Regions from separate parts of the Paenibacillus sp. FSL L8-0494 genome, predicted to be linked through region 2. Evidence: riboswitches for the same ligand, from Rfam matches in the RefSeq annotation. Region 2 holds a riboswitch; the other holds the start of a gene.
What was found. A riboswitch is a leader RNA that binds a small molecule or an ion and turns the genes downstream of it on or off. The one in region 2 is predicted to bind glycine.
Positions count from the first base shown of each region.

Region 1 (7,797 bases), 450 kb from region 2:
CCGCAAGATCGCCATCCGTTCCAGTGTTTTGATGTCAGAGTGCATATAACGAACCTTAATACCGATTTCCTTAAAGTAGTCTGTCAGATCCTCCGACATCTTCTTCGTCAAAGTGGTAACGAGTACACGTTCATCACGTTCAACCCGGTCACGGATTTCGCTAATCAGATCATCGATCTGGCCTTCTGTAGGACGAACCTCAATGATTGGATCCAATAGCCCAGTCGGACGGATAATCTGCTGCACCATAGTTTCGCAGTGTTCCATTTCATAAGGTCCAGGTGTCGCGGAAACGTAAATGATCTGGTTCACTTTATCTTCGAACTCTTCGAACTGAAGCGGACGGTTATCCAGTGCAGAAGGCAGACGGAAACCATGCTCTACCAACACTGTCTTACGCGCCCGGTCACCGTTATACATCGCCCGAATTTGCGGAAGGGTAACATGGGATTCATCTACGACAATTAACATATCATCAGGAAAATAATCCATTAACGTATATGGAGTTGCTCCTGGCTCCCTGAAGGTTAGCGGCCCGGAATAGTTCTCGATCCCCGAACAGAAACCCACTTCCTTCATCATCTCAATATCGTAACGTGTCCGTTGTTCCAGACGTTGCGCTTCCAGGAGCTTGCCTGCGTCACGAAGCACGGTCAGCCGCTCTTCCAGCTCCCGTTCAATATTGACTATTGCTACACGCATCGTTTCTTCCTTGGTAACAAAGTGAGAAGCCGGAAAAATGGCGACATGGTCGCGTTCACCGATCAATTCACCCGTTAAAACATCAATTTCAGTGATCCGCTCAATCTCATCGCCAAACAATTCAACGCGAATCGCATGTTCACCCTGAGATGCCGGGAAGATTTCAACCACATCACCACGTACACGGAATGTTCCGCGTACAAAATTGATATCATTGCGCTGGTATTGAATATCCACCAGTCTGCTCAGAATCTCATTGCGCGGCTTCTCCATCCCAACCCGCAAGGACAACAGCAAGCTTCCGTATTCCATTGGTGAACCGAGACCGTAAATACAAGACACACTCGCTACAATAATAACGTCACGCCGTTCGAACAAGGAGCTTGTCGCGGAGTGGCGAAGTTTATCAATCTCTTCGTTAATGCTGGAATCTTTCTCAATATAAGTATCGGAGGAGGGAATGTACGCCTCTGGTTGGTAATAGTCGTAGTAGCTGACGAAATAGTCTACCGAATTATTCGGGAAAAACTCCTTAAACTCACTTGCCAGCTGGGCAGCCAGTGTCTTGTTATGCGCAATAACCAGCGTGGGGCGATTTAATTTGGAAATAACTTGCGCGACAGTAAAGGTCTTCCCTGTACCTGTCGCTCCCAGCAGCGTCTGGTGCTTCTTACCCTGCCGGATGCCTTGTAGTAATTCATCTATGGCATGAGGCTGATCGCCCTGGGGTGTATACTCGGACTCCAATTCAAAAGTCTTCGTACTGACGACAATATCACTCATTTGCCCGTCTCCCCTCTATCGTCTAAACTAGATTAATATATTATAATTGTTGTCTGAATCTTCTCTCTCCATACGATAGTAAAAAATATGGAAGATAAGAATATGTGTTCCCGTTCATTATACAGTGTTGCTTAGATCGATGCAAACCATAATACACAGAAATGTTAGGAGCTTGAAGCATGGATATTACCGCAATAATCGGCCTAGTGGCCGGACTGGCTGCGCTAATCGGCGGCTACCTCTGGGAAGGCGGAAGCCTTTCCGGACTGCTGCAGCTTAATGCAGCTTTGATTGTATTTGGAGGTACGATTGCCGCCGTAATGATCAGCTTCCCGGCAGCTAAGCTACGTTCCATTCCCACCGCTCTGCGCATGGCTTTTGGCCGCAATCCTGAACGTGATGAAGAGAAGGCAGAAGAGCTCATCGCAATGGCCACAGTGGCCCGCCGTGGCGGCGTTTTAATGCTCGAAAAACAAGCGGAGGTACATCCTGATCCTTTTACCCGTGAAGGACTGCTGCTTATCGTCGATGGCACTGACCCTGAGCAGGTAAGACAGATTTTGGAATTGGAAATGGATGCGAAAGAATTGAAGCATGAAAGCTACGCCAAGATTTTTGAAGCCGCTGGTGGATATGCTCCAACGATGGGGATCATCGGTACAGTTATGGGACTCATTAGGGTACTGGGCAACCTTACAGACCCATCAAATCTAGGTACCTCTATCGCAGTAGCGTTCACTGCAACACTGTACGGAGTAGCCATCGCTAATCTAATATTTTTACCCATTGCTTCCAAAATCAAATCCCGCAGCCAAAGTGAGCTGCATAGCATGGAGATGCTGCTAGTAGGCATTCTTTCTCTACAAAACGGGGATCATCCGTTGCTGGTGCGTAAAAAACTGAACTCCTTCATTTCAGACACCACCACAGATGACCGTGCAGAAGCAAGAGGTTTTATATGAGACAAAGAGACCGGCGCAAACGGCGGGTAGAGAATCGAGAAAGCCGTGATCGTTGGATGATTACTTACGCAGATCTAATTACGCTTTTACTTATATTTTTCGTTATATTGTATGCGATGAGCAGCCTGGACACTGACAAATACAATATCGTAACCGGCTCTTTATCCCAGACTTTCAAGTCGAGCAGCACTGTTCTTGAAGGCGGAGATGGTATTTTAGATGCTGGAAAGACCCCTGACAACAAACCAGAGAGTACAGATGGGAATGGGAACGCAACTGCAAAACCAAATGACGGTTCTGATAAACAAACGGAGAATGAAACACCTTCAGCACGGGAGTTGGCTTTTCGAGAACAAGAGGCGAAGCTTGCTGAGTTAATGGGTGTGATCACCCACTATGTGGAGGAGAATAATCTCGGTGAACAAATATTTGTAGCCGACAAACCGCAGGGCATAGAAATCACGCTCAGCGACCGTTTTCTTTTTGATGTGGGTAAAGCAGATGTGAAGTCACCAGCCCTTCCTGCTCTTCAGCAGTTGTCAGGCTTATTCAAAGATATCGGGGCAACGATCAGCATTGAAGGACATACGGATAATACACCAGTGTCATCAGCTTCCCGTTATAACGACAATTGGGAGCTATCGGGTGCTCGTGCGCTTTCTGTGCTGCGCTTTTTCTTAGATAATGAAGGACTGAACCCGGACACTTTTCAATATGCAGGTTATGCCGATACCCGACCAACAGCAGATAATACTACGGTAGCAGGCAAACAAAAAAATCGACGCGTAGAGATCATTGTACTTCGACAGCTTCAAGAGGTGGAATAAAATATAGTTGTTTGCGCTCAGAGCTAAGTTCGGCGGCAGGAGCCTTTGCAATTACCACATTGAGCTAACAAGGGGCTTCATCCAATTTAATTAGGGAAAACCTCCCTGATTATTCACCTATTATCGTATCCAATCGCGGAATGAGGGAATTACTCCCTGATTATTACTCTTTTTAGTCTGAAATAGTGGTTTTACCGAGATGATTAGGGAGGAATTCCCTAAAACCCTAACTCTCAAGCTATAATCGTCTAAAATGAGGGAGGTTTTCCCTAATTCCATACTCCACTAGACCCTCAAACCACTCGATTGGGTTTACGAATACTCGCACAATCTACATAAGAAACACAAACAGCAAGTCCCCAAATCGCAGAAACTTGCTGCTAAAAACATCACACTTGATCAGACTATTTCCCGTCCCCAATTTCCAATTATTCAGCAACTAACGCGCTATAACCGGCTGCATCTAACAGACCTTTTACAGCATCAGCATATTCTCCATCAACTTCAATCTCAAAAATCCAACCCCCGCCATATGGCTGATCATTGATAAGCTCCGGACTAGCTTCTAATCCATCATTCACCTTGGTAACCGTCCCAGAGACGGGCGAATACAATTCCGATACCGTCTTAACGGATTCGATACTGCCTACGCTGTCACCGGCCGAAATGGTTGATCCTACCTCAGGAAACTCAACAAATACGATGTCGCCTAATAAATGCTGAGCATGGTCCGTAATCCCAACACGTACTACTCGTCCTTCTACTTGCTGTGCCCATTCATGCTCTTCGCTGTAAAGAAGGTTGTCTAATACTTCACTCATTTCAAGCCGCCTCATTTCCAATTTGGAGTTCTAAATTTAGTTATAGCCTAAGTTATCCCGGCTCACAATGTCAATATTACTAACAGGAAATTTAAATTTGTCATTTTTTCGACGTTTTCTTGTTGACAGCGCCCGACTATACCCGTTTAATGGAGACATACAAGAAGAAACGACGTTGTCGTCTTTTTATAGACAATCGCCGTTTCTCGGAGAAATATAAGGATAATGTATAATGTGAACCATATACTTTCTTATATTTGAAATAAATATAGTTGCGGATGATGGCATAGGGAGAGACTGTCTCACTTGAAGACGGCGCCGAAGGAGTAAGCCCTAACAGGGGTGAATCTCTCAGGCAAAAGGACCTTTGTCGGACGTATCTCTGGAGAGCATCAGACGCAAGGCTAGATGCGTCAGATCACCAACGGGGAAACCTGCAAGCTAGTTACGGCAGGGTAACTCTCAGGTACAAAGGACAGAGCAGAAAGCGATTTGTGCATTTATGCATGATTGCTTCTGCCTGTCCTTTTTTCGTATGTAATCAGATCAAGGGGAGTGACGACATGGATGCTTTGAGAAGAACACCTTTTTATGATCTCTATTCCGCTTATGCGGAATCCAGATGCATTGACTTCGGTGGCTGGGAGCTGCCAGTACAGTTTACAGGTATCGTAAAAGAGCATGAAGCCGTTCGCCAGCAGGCTGGGCTGTTCGATGTCTCGCATATGGGTGAATTCATGGTGATTGGGAGCGGTGCAGAAGCCTTTTTGCAAAAAATGACAACCAATGATGTCAGCCGTCTCACGGATGGTGCGGCACAATATACACTGCTCTGTTATCCAAATGGCGGAGTTGTCGACGATCTACTCGTGTATCGCCTAAGCGAAGGGCATTATATGCTCGTCGTTAATGCCTCCAACATCGACAAAGACTTCCAGTGGCTGCAAGAGCATTTGACCTCTGAATTCGGCGAAGTCACGCTCACTAATGTCTCTGACGAGACGCTTTTGCTCGCCTTGCAGGGTCCTCTGGCAGAAACCATTCTCGCGGAAGTTACTGATGCTCCTATTTCAACACTCAAGCCTTTCCATTTCATCGAACGCGCCACCGTTTGCGGTGTAGAGGTACTTATCTCCCGTACGGGTTATACCGGTGAAGATGGCTTCGAGATTTACGCTCCGCTGGAAGGTGCAGAAACGTTATGGAACGGACTGCTTGCAGCAGGCGCGCCCCACGGATTAACACCTGCTGGACTGGGTGCACGGGATACCCTGCGTTTTGAGGCAAAATTACCACTGTACGGTCAGGAACTATCCGCTGACATCACCCCGCTTGAAGCAGGAGTACAGTTCTTCGTGAAGCTGGACAAAATAGACTTTATCGGACGCGATGCACTAATACAGCAAAAAGAAGCTGGGATTCCCCGTCGCCTTGTCGGCCTAGAAATGATTGATCGAGGCATTCCACGCTCCCATTATCCTGTTTGGGCAGATGGGGTTAAGATTGGTGAGGTCACAACCGGAACACAGTCCCCTACGCTGAAACGGAACCTGGGGTTGGCTTTGATTGATGCTGCTTACAGTGAAATAGGCACAGAGGTTTACGTAGAGATACGCGGCAAGCAGCTTAAGGCTGTAGTGATCAAGGCCCCTTTTTACAAGTATAAACGCCTTTAGCGTCCATATAAGGACGGTGAGCTTTTAAGCGAGAAATAGAAGGATAAAGTATAGCGTGAAAATTGTACTTTCTTATATTTTAAAAAAAGCCAAGGAGTGAAACCTTAATGAAGCACCGTTATCTGCCCATGACAGAACAGGACCGCGTAGAGATGATGGAGGCCGTCGGGATTCAGTCTATAGATGAGCTGTTCTCCGATATTCCTGAAGCGGTACGTTACCAAGGCACTATGCCGATGTCTGAACCACTCGATGAATACGCCCTGCTGCGCCACATGAAAGGTTTGGCTGACCAAAATGCCGACTTTGATTCTCACGCCAGCTTCCTCGGCGCCGGATTATACGATCATCACATCCCTGTGGTCATCAACCATGTCATTTCCCGTTCTGAATTCTACACTGCCTACACTCCTTATCAACCGGAGATCAGCCAAGGTGAGCTGCAAGCGATCTTCGAATTCCAATCCTACATTTGCGAACTAACCGGTATGAAAGTTGCCAATGCCAGTATGTATGATGGCGCTACAGCTTTATCCGAAGCAGCGGTTCTCGCGGCTGGTGCTACCAAACGCAAAAAATTAATCGTCTCCCGTACCGTTCATCCTGAGGCTCGCCAAGTGCTATGTACTTCGGCTAATGCTTGGGGTCTGGAGGTGGTGGAGATTGACTATAAAGACGGTGTTACCGATCAAGCTAAACTCGCTGAAGCTATCGATGGAGATACTGCCGCAGTGCTTATTCAATCGCCTAACTTCTTCGGCAGCATCGAGGATCTTCGCTCGGTTGAGCCGCTGATTCACGCGGTTAAAGGTCTTCTTGTAGTCAGCGCGAACCCAATAGCTCTAGGTGTACTTGAAACTCCGGGCAAACTTGGAGCCGACATCGTAGTGGGTGATGCTCAGCCACTTGGTATTCCAGCTTCTCTCGGGGGTCCAACTTGCGGATTCTTTGCCGTAGCTGATCACCTGATGCGCCGCATGCCAGGCCGGATCGTTGGCCAAACGGTAGACCGTAACGGTAAACGTGGCTTCGTTCTTACACTTCAAGCGCGTGAGCAGCATATTCGTCGTGAAAAAGCGACATCGAATATCTGCTCCAATCAGGCGCTGCTGGCTCTCTGCGCATCCGTCTACTTGTCCGTTATGGGCAAAGAAGGCATGCGTGAAGTAGGCGAGCTAAATATTCGCAAAAGCCATTACGCTGCTAATAAACTCAGCGGACTAACAGGTGCTGAACTTGCCTTCTCCTCCCCATTCTTTAACGAATTTGTCGTGAAGCTTCCTGAAGGCAGCAGTGTGGCCTCTATTAATTCGAAGCTGCTGAAGGAAGGTTATCTTGGGGGTTATGATCTGGGTCGTGATTATCCTGAACTTGCTGGACATATGCTGGTTGCCGTAACGGAAAAAAGAAGCAAAACCGAAATCGACCAATTCGCTAGCGCACTGGAGGGCTGTTTATGAAACCGGAGCAAAGTCTAATTTTTGAATTAAGCCGTCCGGGCCGTTCGGCCTATTCTTTGCCACTATGCGATGTGCCGCAGGAAGAAACCTTGGAATCCCTAATTCCATCGGATTTACTCCGTAGCGAACCCGTCGTACTTCCAGAAGTATCGGAAGTGGATGTCATTCGTCACTACACTTCTCTTTCACGTCGCAACTTTGGTGTAGACAATGGCTTCTATCCACTCGGTTCATGCACGATGAAATACAATCCGAAGATTAACGAAGATGTTGCCCGCTTCTCCGGCTTCGCCAAAATTCATCCCTACCAACCGGAAGAAAGTATTCAAGGCGCACTTGAATTAATGTATACCCTACAAAATGATCTGTCCGCGCTGACGGGCATGGATGCAGTATCCTTACAGCCTGCCGCAGGTGCTCATGGTGAATGGACCGGCCTCATGATGATCCGCGCCTACCATGAAAGTCGCGGCGAGACGCGTACTAAGGTTATCGTGCCGGATTCCTCGCACGGAACCAATCCTGCTAGTGCCTCAGCAGCAGGACTTGAAACGATCACGATCCCT
Region 1 covers NZ_JBBOPQ010000001.1:6,324,258-6,332,054, forward strand. Annotated here, with positions in the region: gene uvrB (excinuclease ABC subunit UvrB) at 1-1,485, opposite strand, end outside; gene NYE35_RS28635 (flagellar motor protein) at 1,665-2,447, shown strand; gene NYE35_RS28640 (flagellar motor protein MotB) at 2,444-3,274, shown strand; gene gcvH (glycine cleavage system protein GcvH) at 3,703-4,095, opposite strand; glycine riboswitch at 4,374-4,472, shown strand; gene gcvT (glycine cleavage system aminomethyltransferase GcvT) at 4,659-5,771, shown strand; gene gcvPA (aminomethyl-transferring glycine dehydrogenase subunit GcvPA) at 5,879-7,231, shown strand; gene gcvPB (aminomethyl-transferring glycine dehydrogenase subunit GcvPB) at 7,228-7,797, shown strand, end outside.
Region 1: linked by a shared signal. The riboswitch ahead of gcvT (glycine cleavage system aminomethyltransferase GcvT) and the one ahead of NYE35_RS30555 (amino acid permease) in region 2 are both predicted to bind glycine.

Region 2 (7,797 bases):
GAGGACAAGTGGAATAAGCCCGATAAATAACCAGCGCCAAGAGTGGTATTCGACAACAAAACCCGCGAGCGTTGGCCCAATAGCAGGAGCGAATATCATCGCCAGCCCAAGCAGTCCCATAGCGCTGCCACGTTTTTCAACGGGGAAGATCGCGAGCACAACACTCATCATGAGCGGCATTATAATCCCTGCACCGGCAGCTTGGATCATCCGTCCGATTAAGAGTAGACTAAAGCTCGGCGCTGCTGCACAAATTATAGAACCGATTAATAAAAATGACATGGCACTTATAAATAATTGCCGTGTTGTAAAACGTTTCATTAAATAGGCCGTAATCGGAATCAAAATCCCGTTGATCAGCATAAATCCTGTTGAAATCCATTGTACGGTTGTTGCTGTGACATCAAAAACATCCATCAAACTACTTAAGGCGACATTTAAAAGCGTCTGATTGAGTGTGGATAAGAAACAACCAAAGATTAAGATGGTTAATAAGATCCCTTTATTTATGTTCTTAGTGTCTTCTTGCATGTTGCAGTCCTCTCTTCATTGCTTTTTCGACATAGTGTCAATAAAATAAATCATATCAGGATTTAAAAAGTATTCCTATTTGCAATTTTATTGAAAATGTCGACTAATCGACAGAATAGGCAAATTAGTTGATGAAAGGCCATTTAAACGATAATAGAGGGATGAAATGACTGAACATAAAAGAGTTGACCCACGAGCCATTCGCTCAAAAAAGATGTTGAAAAACGCTGTTTTTTCATTATTGTCCGACAATGTGGAGATTTCGCAATTGACCGTCCAAAAAATCGCCAACCGCGCGGAACTAAATCGCGCAACGTTTTATTTGCATTATGAGGATATTAACGATTTATTGCGCCAGATCGTACATGAAATCTTCGATGACCTATCCATGAAGGTTGAACCGCTATTACAAATGAAGAGCAACAACGAACAGGAGCAGCTGATCACCTTTTTAAATTATTTTTTTGAATACCGGAAAGTTTTTGCTGTATTGATTGAGCATAAAGGCTTCAAAAACCACTTGACCAACCTGTTAAAAAATACTGTCGAAAAACGAAGAAACGCGAGGAACATTGACTCTACTAAGGAGGTAGTCTCCGTTGATATTATTGCAGCCTCACTACTGGGGATTATTATGTGGTGGATTAAGGATGGCAACCAATATAGCGCTGAATACATAGCGGGGCAAATTACCTTGATGTATAAAAGAAGATATTTATAAGGGCTTTTATGATATATTCAAGTAAAGTTTGAGTCCCTAGCCAATATTCATAAAAAAGGAAGTGCGAACAATGGATTTAGAAACGGTCATGCAAGAGCTTGAAGCTCTCGGCAAGGAACGCACCAAGAAAATATATCTATCCAATGGCGCGCACGAACCGCTTTTTGGTGTGGCCACAGGCCAGATGAAGCCTATCTTCAGAAAAATAAAACATAATCAACCCTTGGCCGAGCAGCTTTATGCTACGGGAAATTACGACGCTATGTATTTTGCCGGGGTGATCGCGGAGCCTAAAGCAATGTCAGAGTCGGATTTTGAGCGGTGGATTGCTGGGGCTTATTTCTATATGCTATCGGACTTTGTGGTGGCAGTAACGTTGGCGGAGACGGATATTGCGCAAGAGGTTTCTGATAAATGGATTGCAAGTGATATAGAGTTGAAAATGTCGGCGGGCTGGAACTGTTACTGCTGGCTGCTCGGAAATCGCCCGGACAGTGAATTTTCCGCAGAAAAATTGGCCGCTATGTTGGAGCTTGCTAAAAATACGATTCATGATGCCCCTGAACGAACGAAATACGCAATGAACAATTTCATCTACACTGTGGGCGTATCCTATCTGCCGCTTCATGATAAAGCGGTTGAGATTGCAAAGGAAGTTGGCCCGGTGGAAGTCCATACCGGTAGTACAAAAAGCAAGATTTTGAATGCTTCAATTAATATTCAAAAGGCAGTTGATAAATCGCAGCTGGGCTTCAAACGAAAACATGTAAGGTGTTAGTCAGTCATGGAGTGCTAAGGAGAGCGTATTGAAGGTTGTGCCTGCAGACAGAAGAATTGGCGGCTTGGCTGACAAGCCCTTAATTGTGTGCAATAAAAGTTAATGGAACAATAATAAAGCGGTAATTAATGTTATTGACAAAATATTTGACAATGATTAGTATTGAAAAATATTAAAAATGAAGTTAGCGACATAAAAATTAAATAATTCGCAAGCTATGATTGCTATGGATCACACTATAGCAGGAGCAGCTTCTGGAGAGACCGTGGGGGAATCCCCCGGCGCCGAAGGGTTCACAATCTCAGGCAAAAGGACAGAAGAGTACTAGATAATTCATTTGTTATTCTGATCATCGTCAGAATAAATAAATGTATTTTATTTATTATTCTTATACCTAAGAGATTGGAGCGTATCCAATCTCTTTTTTGTTATCATTTTCACTTGTTATTTTTTTCACATAAGGGGGAGTTCGAAATGGCAGCACAAGAATTAAAGAGAGATTTAGAGAATCGACATGTTCAGCTCATTGCGATTGGTGGAACCATCGGTACCGGATTATTTTTAGGATCTGGAAAAGCTATACAGCTGGCAGGACCATCGATCATTTTTGCTTATTTAATCGTGGGTATCGCTATTTTCTTTGTGATGAGGGCATTGGGAGAACTTCTGTTGTCAAAAGCAGGTTATCAATCTTTTACAGACATTGCCGAAGACTATCTTGGACCGCGGGCGGCGTTTGTAACTGGATGGACCTATTGGTTTTGCTGGATCATGACGGCTATGGCCGATATTATAGCTGTTGGGGTCTATGTACAATATTGGTTTGATATCCCGCAATGGATACCCGCAGTCATTTGTTTAATTATTTTATTAGGACTCAATTTATTAACTGTAAAAAGCTTTGGCGAATTGGAATTTTGGTTTGCTTTAATTAAGGTAATCACTATTCTCGCGTTAATTGCCATAGGGGTAGTTTTACTGGTGATTGGATTCAAAACAACTACCGGAACGGTTGCGCTCAGTAATATTTGGGCACATGGGGGAGTATTTCCAAACGGGATTTCCGGGTTCTTACTTTCATTTCAAATGGTTGTGTTTGCTTTTGTGGGTGTGGAATTGGTGGGGGTATCAGCAGCGGAAACATCCAATCCAGAAAAAACTATCCCATCGGCGATTAATAAAATACCTTTGCGAATTCTATTTTTCTACGTGGGTGCTATTATTGCCTTATTATGCATCAACGCTTGGACAGAACTAAACCCGGCAGAAAGTCCTTTTGTTAAAACATTTAGTTTAGTGGGGATTCCGATTGCCGCGGGGGTTATTAATTTCGTTGTATTAACTTCAGCTGCTTCCGCTTGTAACAGCGGGATGTTCTCAACAAGCCGGATTCTATACAATCTAAGCAGAAATGACCAGGCTCCAGCCAACTTTGCAAAGCTTAATAAAAATCATGTGCCAAGTAATGCTTTATTCATATCCACGCTTGTCTTATCTGTAGGGGCTTTGTTGAGTAAGCTGATTCCGGAGACGGCCTTTGGCATCGTGACAACGATTAGTGCCATTTGTTTCATCTGGGTTTGGGGCGTCGTTCTAATTTGCCATTTGCGATATAAAAAGACGAAGCCGGAATTGCAGGCCAAATCAAAATTCAAGGCACCGTTCACACCTTTTGTGAATTATGTTGTTCTAGCCTTGTTTGCAATCATACTCATAATTATGCTGTTTGCTGATGAAACTCGTCCGGCATTATTGTTGACGCCTTTATGGTTTATTTTATTATTTGTTTTGTATTCGATAAATAGAAGAAAGAGGGAAAGAGATAATAAAATAATCAGGACCGAAACACCTCTCTAGTTTATGAGGAAAGCTTTAACCGGCGCAGAAGCCGTGGTTATATTCAACCGCGACTGGGCAGGGAGCCCTTGCCGGTTTCAAGCGTTCCTACATGGACGTTTGCTTAAAGAATATGCAAAGTTAAACAGAAAACCGGAAGATACTGTTAAAATGGTATCTCCCGGTTTTTTAATTTTTTACAAACTATAATATCATCGAGTTTACAGTTTTTTTCAGTTATTGTTTATTACTATTTCAACTGATATAATTCTTATTTCGACAATAAGTTTACAAGTAAGATAACTATCGTAATGGTAAAATCAATTTAAAAGTGGTGAATTCATGAGAGAGTTCTACAGTCGGGTGAATCGAAAAACCTATTACATATTAATGTTAATGATCATCGTTCTTATGATGTTTGGATTGATACTATCTACCCTAGAGTTAGATGGGATTGATTTTGGTTATATCATTCATTTTTTATGTGTGGCGTTTCTAACGGTTTGTTTATGGATTTACCCTAAGCATGAGACACATACTTTTAGAAAGATTATCATTCTATTTGGATTTGCGTATTTTTATACGCTATTCTTTTTATATCCTCAAACATGGACTACCTATATCCTCATTTGTCTTATTCCTGCACTGTCTATTCTATTTTTTGATTTAAAATTGTTCTATTTTTCCTTCATTATAAATGGGGTACTAATGGTAATTACATTTGGCTATATCCTCTTGATTGATAGAGGGGATTTATATACATATTTACATTATGATATGCTAGGCAATTTCATTAATATAATAGCGGTTCAAGTGTTATTATTTTTCATTTTTCAAATATCATTTAAACGGATGAAAAAACAGCAGCTTTATTATGAACAATTACAGCAATCTGAGCGTTTAAAGATGGTTGGACAATTAACAGCTGCCGTTGCGCACGAAATTAGAAATCCAGTGACAGTGGTTAGAGGTTTTTTGCAGTTTTTTGATGAGGATCCTTCATTTGATGATCCTATGAAAAGAAAATTTAAATTAATGATTGATGAATTAAACACAGTAGAACAGATTATCTCGCAATTTCTAACCCTTTCAAAGCCAAATGGAGAGCAAAAATTAGAAAAAGTAGATGTGAAGGATGTACTTGAAAGTGTTACAGGATTGCTCCATTCCTACGCAATGTTATCTGATAATCAAATCGTTACCTACGTAGAAGAAGATTGCATGATTTCTATTAATAAAATTGAATTTAAGCAGCTGCTTATTAATATAATAAAAAATGCTTTAGAGGCTTCGGAAGTTGGTAAATCTGTCTCTATTATGGCGAATAGGAACAATAATTTTATTGAGATAACAATCATCGATGAAGGAAGCGGGATGTCAGAAGCAGAGGTTAAGTCGCTAGGCACTCCTTTTTATTCATTAAAAAGTAATGGAACAGGTTTAGGATTAATGATTTGCTTTAATATCGTAGAAAAATACGGCGGGGAAATTTATTATAGTAGCTCTGAAGGTAAGGGGACAACAGCTACTATCCGCTTTTTAGCTATAAATGATCAGTAATACGGAACCTTCTTTCAATTGAACAAAGGGGATTACCTCAAGCCTTCGGCGGAGAGGTAATCCCCTTTTCCTAGATATATATGTTTATGTTTGCTGCGTTAACGATTATTTTAGAGGGATTTTGATCTCCAGTTGCTTGTTATAATTTTTAACTACATTGCCTTTGGCATCTAATTTATAAGCCCCGGTGTTGCCTTTTTCAAATACGGCTTGATAAGGTCTGATAACTAGATATTCAGCGGCTGAGCGAGGTGCTTCGAACAATAAATCTTCAGAAACCGTATTTTGAGTTGCTGCAATAGAATCTCTTGCAATAGATTCTAATTTATTGCCCAGATTATCATAAATGTCATATCCTAAAGCCTGGCCTTGGGTGGCAACCCCTTTAACCGCTAAAGCGATACGCACAGAAGTCTCTCCCGCAGCAACACGGGTGGTTTTGATTTCAAATTGGTTGTCATTCTTTATAGCAGGCAGCTGAATATTACGCACTAATCCTGCTTGCTTGAGGGAAAATTTAAGTACATACGGGTTTTCGATTCCGTTAAGCTTCACATAGATACTCAATTCAGAGGAAGCCAGGCTTGCCTTTTGTTGCTCGGTTAGCCATCCGGTCTGCAATACAACAACCGCCTTGTTGGCATCTCCGTCACTGATCCAGCGTGGTGTTTTTAAATCGATGCCTCCTGGTTGAGCGAGCTTGGCGTCTATTCCCACAATAGTACCTTCTGCAAGATAGGGTTCGCCTTTATCATTTAAGGTTACTCCTGCGAGCATTCCTGAAAATAGCGATCCCTCACGGCTCAGGTCGATCTTAATATAATTACCGTCAAACTGTGCACTGCCCTTTAAAGTAAGCTGATCGTGTGAATCGGCCACTTTTGTTGTATTCAGGGAAGCTTCAACAGCGGGTTGGGCACTGGATGCTTGAGTTAAAGCTGGCACTCCCAACGCTCCTAGGCATACAGCAGCACTTAAAATTACAGACATCTTCTTAGTCATTTTTTTCATGATATTATCAAGCTCCTTAATTTTTATTTAACTAGCACGTTTATCTCTAGACCGTCAATATAATGCTTCACTGGGTTTCCAGAACTGTCTGTTTTAAATGCTCCATTCTTACTTTGTGGGTTCTCAAACTCATAAAGATAGCCACGGATTGTGAGCATATTAGGGTGTTTCTCAAATGGCTCAGTAAGCAAATCGACATTAAGTGACCTATTGGAAGTCGAGAGGACTTTCTGCGAAATATCTTTCAGCACCTGTCCTTGTTGATCCTTTACTTCAAAGCCCACTAAACTCAATGCTGTATGATCTTCGTCTGTATCCTGTTCCAGCATGAGCGACAGGCGTGTCGTTAATGGACTATATTCCAGCTTTTTCAGGATCAAACTCCATCCTCCAACTTGTGCGCGTATATCAGGTGTGGAAATTTTATTAATCGTAGCCTTCCGCGCAGGAATTTGGAGAACAAACGGTTCATCAATACCGTTTAAGTCAAGGGTTACGGTCAATACAAATCGATCAGGAAAACGTTTGTTGGAGATCCCCGAATTCGAGGAATCCACTAGTCTAAAAATAGCTGTGTTGCTTTCAGCACCTTCTATCCAGCTTAGAAACGGCATAGCTTTCCAGAGACCTTCTGAAAATTGCTCCAGGGAAGCCCCGTCGATCAATACTTCTGCAGAGGTTATCGCACCTTCCGCTAGAAAAGGCTTCCCATCCGCTCCAATCGTTACTCCGGCTAGCTTACCTTCCAGTTCTTCTCCCTCACGCTTCACCGAGAATGCCAACCGGCTGCCATCAAATACAGCCTCTTCGGCAGACAAGGTGATCCCTTCATGCGTATCACTGCTGTTTAGACGGGAAGTCAGTCCCAGACGCTGGGCCGCTTGTAATCCTATATCATCTGCCCGTTCAAAAATACCACCTATCAAGGGAAGCTGCTTGAGCGCATTGGCCAACGTAGGCGGATAGATAGCCGTTAGCATAACACTTAACAATATCGCCGCAGTCACAGCAGCTGTGATTTTTGGATAAATCCGCTTTTTCTTTTCCTTTTCCACAGGATCCTGGACAATGGTGGCCAGCGATGCATAAATCGAATCCTGCCGTGATCGTAGTAAAGGAGGAAGCTCCTGTATATTAGCTTTCCCTAGCTCCCTGATCTGCTTCTCTAAATTGTTATTATTCATTAGCAAGACCCTCCTCCGGCACAGGATGTATCTGTTTGGACAACAATCTCCGTGCGCGATGGAGTCGTGCCCTGACCGCTCCCTCGGAGATGTCGAGCACATCTGCAATCTGCTTAATGGATAAATCGTCATAATAAAAAAGCACGATAGCAAGCCGCAGGGATTCGTCCAACTGA
Region 2 covers NZ_JBBOPQ010000001.1:6,771,939-6,779,735, reverse strand. Annotated here, with positions in the region: gene NYE35_RS30570 (DHA2 family efflux MFS transporter permease subunit) at 1-531, opposite strand, end outside; gene NYE35_RS30565 (TetR/AcrR family transcriptional regulator) at 698-1,252, shown strand; gene NYE35_RS30560 (DNA alkylation repair protein) at 1,323-2,030, shown strand; glycine riboswitch at 2,275-2,357, shown strand; gene NYE35_RS30555 (amino acid permease) at 2,505-3,887, shown strand; gene NYE35_RS30550 (sensor histidine kinase) at 4,209-5,426, shown strand; gene NYE35_RS30545 (DUF5643 domain-containing protein) at 5,532-6,437, opposite strand; gene NYE35_RS30540 (DUF4179 domain-containing protein) at 6,461-7,621, opposite strand; gene NYE35_RS30535 (sigma-70 family RNA polymerase sigma factor) at 7,614-7,797, opposite strand, start outside.